DNA from 2 places in the Helicovermis profundi genome. Region 2 is predicted to be linked to the other one. Evidence: a T-box and tRNA genes for the amino acid it is inferred to sense, from the RefSeq annotation. Region 2 holds a T-box; the other holds one or more tRNA genes.
What was found. The T-box of region 2 lies ahead of serS (serine--tRNA ligase). A T-box ahead of a tRNA ligase gene usually reads a tRNA of that ligase, here a tRNA-Ser.

Region 1: it has a tRNA-Ser gene. The T-box ahead of serS (serine--tRNA ligase) is inferred to sense a tRNA for this amino acid. The anticodon was not compared.

Annotation. Positions count from the first base shown of each region.
Region 1 is NZ_AP028654.1:2,700,504-2,704,929, forward strand. Features, by position in the region: gene aroC (chorismate synthase) at 1-304, opposite strand, end outside; gene aroB (3-dehydroquinate synthase) at 359-1,471, opposite strand; tRNA gene AACH12_RS12265 (tRNA-Phe) at 1,712-1,787, opposite strand; tRNA gene AACH12_RS12270 (tRNA-Ser) at 1,793-1,881, opposite strand; tRNA gene AACH12_RS12275 (tRNA-Arg) at 1,890-1,966, opposite strand; tRNA gene AACH12_RS12280 (tRNA-Gly) at 1,973-2,047, opposite strand; tRNA gene AACH12_RS12285 (tRNA-Leu) at 2,079-2,162, opposite strand; tRNA gene AACH12_RS12290 (tRNA-Val) at 2,181-2,256, opposite strand; tRNA gene AACH12_RS12295 (tRNA-Glu) at 2,295-2,369, opposite strand; tRNA gene AACH12_RS12300 (tRNA-Asn) at 2,385-2,459, opposite strand; rRNA gene rrf (5S ribosomal RNA) at 2,466-2,582, opposite strand; rRNA gene AACH12_RS12310 (23S ribosomal RNA) at 2,688-4,426, opposite strand, start outside.
Region 2 is NZ_AP028654.1:22,388-26,813, forward strand. Features, by position in the region: gene nadC (carboxylating nicotinate-nucleotide diphosphorylase) at 1-209, shown strand, start outside; gene AACH12_RS00095 (uracil-DNA glycosylase) at 935-1,099, opposite strand; gene murI (glutamate racemase) at 1,194-1,976, shown strand; gene AACH12_RS00105 (hypothetical protein) at 1,973-2,239, shown strand; T-box leader at 2,315-2,502, shown strand; gene serS (serine--tRNA ligase) at 2,557-3,831, shown strand; gene AACH12_RS00115 (pyridoxal phosphate-dependent aminotransferase) at 3,983-4,426, opposite strand, start outside.

The DNA.
Region 1 (4,426 bases), 440 kb from region 2:
TCATAAAATCTTTAGTTTTTTCATAATCTTTTGAGTGTTGACTTGTATTTTCAATTATAACTGTTAATGGTGTTCCAGTACTTTTTCCATTGAAAACTCCAGATATAATATTTGGAATATCATCTTCTTTTCGTTTTGTTGAAAATTTATCTTTACCAGGCTTTCTTCTATTTAATTCTGATTTTATAAAATTCATATCAATTTCTACTCCAGATGGAAAACCATCTATTGTAATACCTATTGCTTTACCATGTGATTCTCCAAATAAACTTAACTTTATTTTGCTACTCCATATTCCACTCATCATACACCACCCAAGTTTTGTATTATAATAACAATCTCTATATTCTGAAATACTCTAATTTTCGCTGTACTTATCGATTAGATAGTTATCAAATTTTTCTAAAAATTCGTCTAAACTCATTTTAAATATAATAGCTTTCCTAGCATTATTAATTACAATAATATTAACACTCTCATTAAAAAATTTTTTATCATTTCTCACTACATTATTAAAAAATTTTCTATCTAATCTCACAGTTTTACTAAATCCAAATTTATCTAAAACACTCCTTATTTCACCACTATAATCAATTTTAACAAGACCTTTTTTATACGCAAATTCACTTATTATAAACATACCTTCAGCAATTGCTTGACCATGAGTAATAACACCATACCCATATTGTTTTTCAATGACATGTCCTATAGTATGTCCGAAATTAAGTATCATCCTTTCACCTTTATCATACATATCATTTTCTACAAAATATTTTTTTATTAATAAAGATTTCTCTATTATTTCACTATATTTTTTTGAAATTTCTTTCACATTTTCTAAATTCATAAGCAATTTTCCAAGACTATCATCATATATATAACTATATTTAATAATTTCTCCTAACCCATCTTTTATTTGTTCAATACTAAGAGTCTTTAAAAATTCTGTATCAACAATAACTAATTTTGGATTATAGAAGGCTCCTACTAAGTTTTTACCTTCTTCAATATTTACTGCTACTTTACCACCTACACTACTATCAACTTGAGATAAAAGTGTCGTAGGGATTTGAATAAAATTAATACCTCGTAAAAAACTTGAAGCCACAAATCCTACAATATCACCAACTACTCCACCCCCAAGTGCAATAATTGTATCATCCCTTCTTATATTATACTTAGCAAGTTTAGAATATAAAAATTCACAAGTAGTCAAGTTTTTACTTGTTTCTCCATTTTTCATTACTATCTTTTTTACTAAATAATTATTTTTTGTTAAATGATTTTCTATTTTACTATAGTATAACGATTCAACAATATCATCAGTTATTATAACTATTTTTTTGCTCTTTGTGACCTTCTTAATATATAAAATACTTTTTTCGAATATATTATTTCCTAAAATAATATTATAATCATCATTTGTATTAATGTTTATAATTTTTATTTTATTTTTTTCATTATTCACCATAGAAATTGCCACCTTTTTCAACTTATTTTATATGTGTTTCAAACAGAATAACAGTTTTATAGGTTTTTATCAATACTTTTATTTTATATGCTATTTATATTCAACTATTTTTAGTATTTGAAAAAAAATCTAGGTTCTCAAATTTAGTAAATCGCTTAATTTAAATTCATATACCCAATCAATTTATATATATTTGGATATAACAAAAAGTCTGTTTACATTATGTAAACAGACTTTTTTTGGTGCCCAGAGGCGGAATCGAACCACCGACACGGGGATTTTCAGTCCCCTGCTCTACCGACTGAGCTATCTGGGCAAAACTGGCGGAGAGGGAGGGATTCGAACCCTCGTGGGCTTGCACCCTAACGGTTTTCAAGACCGCCCCGTTATGACCACTTCGGTACCTCTCCAAAAAAAATGGTGCAACCGCGGGGATTCGAACCCAGGACCTACGCCTTAGAAGGGCGTTGCTCTATCCAGCTGAGCTACGGATGCACATTTTGGAGCAGAAGACGAGATTTGAACTCGCGACCCTCGCCTTGGCAAGGCGATGCTCTACCACTGAGCCACTTCTGCACATTATTAAATTTATACTAATTAAAACTAATGGTGCGGGTGGAGGGACTTGAACCCCCACGTACAAGACACTAGATCCTAAGTCTAGCGCGTCTGCCAATTCCGCCACACCCGCATGTGGATATAAAATTAATGGTGGGAGTAACAGGGCTCGAACCTGTGACCCCCTGCTTGTAAGGCAGATGCTCTCCCAGCTGAGCTATACTCCCACATTTGTTTCATTTTGCTAGGATGTTTCTTATATAAATGGTGACTCCTAGGGGAATTGAACCCCTGTTACCGCCGTGAAAGGGCGGTGTCTTAACCGCTTGACCAAGGAGCCCTAAGATTAATGAGTTGGCTCCAAGGGTGGGGCTCGAACCCACAGCCTATCGGTTAACAGCCGATTGCTCCACCATTGAGCTACCTTGGAACAAATAACTAGCAACGACCTACTCTCCCAGGGGACTGCTCCCCAAGTACCATCGGCGCTAAGAAGCTTAACTTCTGTGTTCGGTATGGGTACAGGTGTAGCCTTCTTGCCATCATCACTAGATTCATTTGCTACAATTTACTTCATTCATTGAATTACTCGTAAATTCTATCAAATATTTTTGGAATTGTTCTTCCAAAACTGCATATGGATTAAACGTTTTTTCTTGTGGTCAAGACCTCGACCTATTAGTATCTATCAGCTTCATACATTGCTGCACTTTCACCCTAGACCTATCAACCAGATTTTCTACCTGGGGTCTTACTCACTTGAAGTGATGGGAAATCTTATCTTAAGAGGGGCTTCGCGCTTAGATGCCTTCAGCGCTTATCCTTTCCATACTTAGCTACTCAGCTATGCTCTTGGCAGAACAACTGATACACCATTGGTATGTCCATCCCGGTCCTCTCGTACTAAGGACAGATTCTCTCAAATTTCCTGCGCCCACAGCGGATAGGGACCGAACTGTCTCACGACGTTCTGAACCCAGCTCGCGTGCCTCTTTAATGGGCGAACAGCCCAACCCTTGGGACCTAATTCAGCCCCAGGATGAGACGAGCCGACATCGAGGTGCCAAACCTCCCCGTCGATGTGGACTCTTGGGGGAGATAAGCCTGTTATCCCCGGGGTAGCTTTTATCCGTTGAGCGACGGCCCTTCCATTCGGTACCGCCGGATCACTAAGTCCTACTTTCGTACTTGCTCGACCTGTATGTCTCGCAATCAAGCTCCCTTCTGCCTTTGCACTCTTTGAATGATTTCCAACCATTCTGAGGGAACCTTTGAGCGCCTCCGTTACTCTTTGGGAGGCGACCGCCCCAGTCAAACTGCCCGCCTGACATTGTCCCTGTACCGGATCACGGTACCAGGTTAGAACGCTGATATACAAAGGGTGGTATCCCAAAGGCGACTCCTCACAAACTGGCGTTCATGTATCACAGTCTCCCACCTATTCTGTACATTATATATCAAAGTCCAGCGCCAAGCTGCAGTAAAGCTCCACGGGGTCTTTCCGTCCTGCTGCGGGTAACCGGCATCTTTACCGGTACTACAATTTCACCGAGTCTATTGTTGAGACAGCGCCCAAATCGTTACGCCTTTCGTGCGGGTCGGAACTTACCCGACAAGGAATTTCGCTACCTTAGGACCGTTATAGTTACGGCCGCCGTTTACTGGGGCTTCGATTCAATGCCTCGCTTACGCTAACATCTCCTCATAACCTTCCAGCACCGGGCAGGCGTCAGCCCCTATACTTCATCTTTCGATTTAGCAGAGACCTGTGTTTTTGGTAAACAGTCGCTTGGGCCTATTCTCTGCGGCCGACCTTAGCTCTGAACCTAGATCGGCACCCCTTCTCCCGAAGTTACGGGGTCATTTTGCCGAGTTCCTTAACAATAGTTATCTCGCTCACCTTAGTATTCTCTACCTACCTACCTGTGTCGGTTTACGGTACAGGCACCTTTTATCTAAATAGCGGCTTTTCTTGACAGTGTGAAATCAGTTACTTCGTTACTTGTTTTTCACTCCCCATCACACATCATATGAACAATACGCCGGATTTACCTAACATATCTAACTCTGTGCTTGGACGTACTCTTCCATTCGTACGCTTAACCTATCCTTCTGTGTCACCACTTCTTTCATACAATAAACGGTGGTACAGGAATCTTTACCTGTTGTCCATCGACTACGACTTTCGTCCTCGCCTTAGGTCCTGACTTACCCTGAGCGGACGAACCTTCCTCAGGAACCCTTAGGTTTTCGGTGGGCAGGATTCTCACCTGCCTCTCGCTACTCATGCCAACATTCTCTCTTCTGCAAAGTCCACAGCTCCTTACGGTACTGCTTCGCTCCATGCAGAATGCTCCCCTACCCATATACGATAGTATATGCCAAAGCTTCGGTAGT
Region 2 (4,426 bases):
ATGCAGATATTATTATGTTAGATAATATGGACAACAAAACAATGTTAAAAGCTGTAGAAATAAACAATAAAAAAGCAATATTAGAAGCATCTGGTGGAGTAAATATAAATACAGTTTATGATATTGCCTTAACGGGAGTGGACATAATATCAGTAGGAGCGCTAACACACTCAGCAAAAGCATTAGATATAAGCATGAATATACTATAACAAAAAGCAGTGCGACAAATAATATAAAAATAAGCCTGTGAGTTTACTCACAAAGGCGGATTTTTATATTATTTGTCATAGGGCGTTAGCCCGATACTCAGCGAATCGAACGAAGAGAGATTGGCGAGTATAAGCACTACATTTATTTAAATATTAAAACACTGCCTGTGAGTTTACTCACAAAGGCGGATTTTTATATTATTTGTCATAGGGCGTTAGCCCGATACTCAGCGAATCGAACGAAGAGAGATTGGCGAGTATAAGCACTACATTTATTTAAATATTAAAACACTGCCTGTGAGTATGCTCACAAAGGCGGATTTTTATATTATTTGTCATAGGGCGTTAGCCCGATACTCAGCGAATCGAACGAAGAGAGATTGGCGAGTATAAGCACTACATTTATTTAAATATTAAAACACTGCCTGTGAGTATGCTCACAAAGGCGGATTTTTATATTATTTGTCATAGGGCGTTAGCCCGATACTCAGCAAAACGAACGAAGAGAGATTGGCGAGTATGAGCACTGCATTTATTTAAATATTAAAACATTGCCTATGAGTTTACTCACAAAGGCGGATTTTTATATTACTTGTCATAGGGCGTTAGCCCTATACTCAGCGAATCGAACGAAGAGAGATTGGCGAGTATGAGCACTGCATTTATTTAAATATTAAAACATTGCCTGTGAGTTTACTCACAAAGGCGGATTTTTATATTATTTGTCATTTTTTCTCTATAAATGCTTTACATGGATTACCAGAAGATTTTAATACAATGATAGATGGCATTTGCTTTGATTTGAATTTGAAAAATTTACATCCTTTTGGATTAATTTTGTCCCATGTTATATAATAATATATACATTTGTTGCAGTTGATTTTATTCATAAGGCCTCACCTTTATAGTATTAGTAAATTGATATATTTATTATATAATATTTATTATATAATTTATATATTAATAGAATTTGGATGTGATTGTATTTTGGATAATAAAAATTCGATAGGTATATTTGATTCTGGAATGGGAGGTATATCTGTTCTTGCTGATTGCATTAGAATTTTACCGAAAGAAAATTTTATATATTATGGAGATTCAAAAAATGCACCTTATGGCATAAAAACAACAGAAGAAGTAATGGAATTATCAGAAAATGTATGTAATTATTTGATTAAAAAAAATGTAAAAGCAATAGTTGTTGCATGTAATACGGCGACTAGTGCCTCAATAAATATATTAAGACAAAGATATAATGTGCCAATTATAGGTATGGAGCCTGCAATTAAACCTGCGATAGAGAATTACGATGGACTGATTGCAGTTCTTGCTACAGAAGTTACGCTACGAGAAAAAAAATTTAATAATTTGTTAAAAGTATATGGAACAAATAGAAAGATAGTAAAAATTCCTTGTCCTAATTTAGTTGAGATTGTTGAAAATGGAATCGTAGATGGAAAAATAGCAATTAGGGAAATAGAAAAATGTTTTGAAGTTATTGATATATCAAAGATTTCAACAATAGTTTTAGGGTGTACTCATTTTGTGTTTTTAAAAAGCACTATAAAATCAATTGTAGGAAATGCTATTAATATAATAGATGGAAATGTTGGAACTGTAAATAATTTAAAAAGTATTTTAAAAAGTAATAGAATATTGAATACGGAAAATTCTAATCAACATATAGAATTTAATAATTCAGGTAGTGAAGAAGATGTTTTAAGGTCAAAGAAATTATTGAAAATTTATAGTGAAAATGCTAAGTGATACTAGAAGAGAGTGATGATTTGGAAAATATAGATAGAAAAAATTTTAAAAATTTAAGCTTGAAAATTGAAAAATTAGTAAATGAAAACTCGTTAACATATAATCAAGAAAAAATAATTAGACTTAGATATGGTATTGATAATGAAAAACCAGCTTCTTTTAAAGAAATGATTAAAATATTAAAAATATCCCCTAAAGAGTTAAAGAAGGAAATAAACATATCGGATAGAAAAGTATTTAATTTAATTAAGTCAAAGTTATAAGCATAAATATAATTTTATTCTTAAGAAATTTGACTTCATGAAATTATTATGTTATCATATTTCAAAATATATATATAAGTATTTGGGAAAAGTAAAATAATTTTGTTTTTTAGAGAGTCGGTGTTAGGTGTAAATCGATATTCAAATTTTTTGAATCTACCCATTAAATCTAGGTAATTCTAGACGGTACCAGCCGTTATTGGTTCGAGTGGATTATTTAATCAACTAGGGTGGCAACGCGGAAATTACTTTTCGTCCCTTTCAAGGGATGAGGAGTTTTGTTTTTTTTTTGAATACTATGTTTTAAGGAGGTTAATATGTTAGATATAAAAAGAATAAGAGAAAACTTCGAAGATGTTAAAGGAAGGATTGCACTTAGAGGAAAAGGTGATTTTGGATTAGAATCTATTATTGTAAAAGATAAAGAAAGACGAGATATTTTGCAAAAGGTTGAGCAAATGAAAAATAAACAGAAATTGGCTTCTAAAGAGATTCCAACGTTAAAAAAAGAGGGAAAAGATACAAGTAAATTAATGGAAAGCTTAAAAAAACTTTCAGAAAATATTAAAGAACTTGATGATAAAGTTAAAATAGTTGATATTGAACTTAAAAATATGTTACTTGCTATTCCTAATATGCCTGTAGACGGAACACCTGTTGGAAATTCAGATGAAGATAATATAGAAGTTAAAAAATTTATGGAACCTAATGTATTTGATTTTGAACCTAAAGCTCATTGGGATATTGGTCAAAATTTAGATATTTTAGATTTTGAAAGAGCAACAAAAATTGCTGGTTCAAGATTTACTGTATACAAGGGAACTGGCGCAAAACTTGAAAGGACTCTTATTAATTTTATGCTTGATCTTCATATAGAAGAGCATGGCTTTATTGAAGTTATGACACCTTTTATGGTAAATAGAGATGCAATGATAGGAACGGGTCAGCTTCCAAAATTTGAAGATGACATGTTTCATATTCCATCAAAAGATTTCTTCTTAGTTCCAACTGCAGAGGTACCTGTTACAAATCTTTATATGAATGAAATTTTAAGTGAAGATGAACTCCCAATTTGTCATACAGCTTATACACCTTGTTTTAGAAAAGAAGCAGGATCTGCTGGAAGAGATACTAGAGGGTTAATAAGGCAGCATCAATTTAATAAGGTTGAATTAGTTAAATTTGCAAGGCCAGAAAATTCATATGATGAACTTGAAAAATTACTGCTTTCTGCTGAAGATGTTCTTAAGAGATTAGAATTACCATATAGGGTTGTAAAATTATGTGGCGGAGATTTGGGCTTTAGTTCTGCAATGACTTATGATATCGAAGTTTGGATGCCAAGCTATAATAGGTATGTTGAGATATCATCTTGTTCAAATTTTGAAGATTATCAAGCTAGAAGAGCTAATATCAAGTATAGAGATAATTCAACAAAGAAAGTTAAGTATGTTCATACTATAAATGGATCAGGCTTAGCTGTCGGTAGAACGGTTGCAGCTATATTAGAAAATTATCAACAAGCAGATGGAAGTGTTAAAATACCAAAAATATTAAAACCTTATTTTAATGGAAAAGATTATATTAAATAAAAAATATGTAATGAAAAACTATAAATTATTACAAGTTGTTAATTGAATCTAATACTGAATTATCATAAAAAAAATACTAAGTTTATATGGAGATTAACCATATTAAACTTAGTATTTTTACATTTTTAGAATAATTATTATATATTTTAAGTTACTTTTTAACTGTTTCAATATATTTTGCGATTCTGTTTATGCCTTCTTCAACATCATTTATATCAGCAGCATAAGACATTCTTAGAAAATCATCATTACCGAATGCAATACCTGGAACCAAAGCTAATTTAAATTTATCAAGTAGTACATTACATACTTCAATTGAAAAACTATCCTTAAAGTTTACATTTTTTTTAATTTTACTAATATCCATGAAAATATAAAATGCTCCATCAGGTTGAATTATATCAATTTCATCTATTTTGTTAAACATTTTAATTGCAAGGTTTCTTCTTTTAGTATACCCTTCTAACATTTTTTTAGTGTCATTAGTGCAAGATATTAAAGCTTCTTTTCCAGCTGCTTGAGAAACAGTACAGGGATGAGAAACCAAGTGACCTTGAATACTAGAAATAATTTTTGCAAGATCCTTTCTACAAGC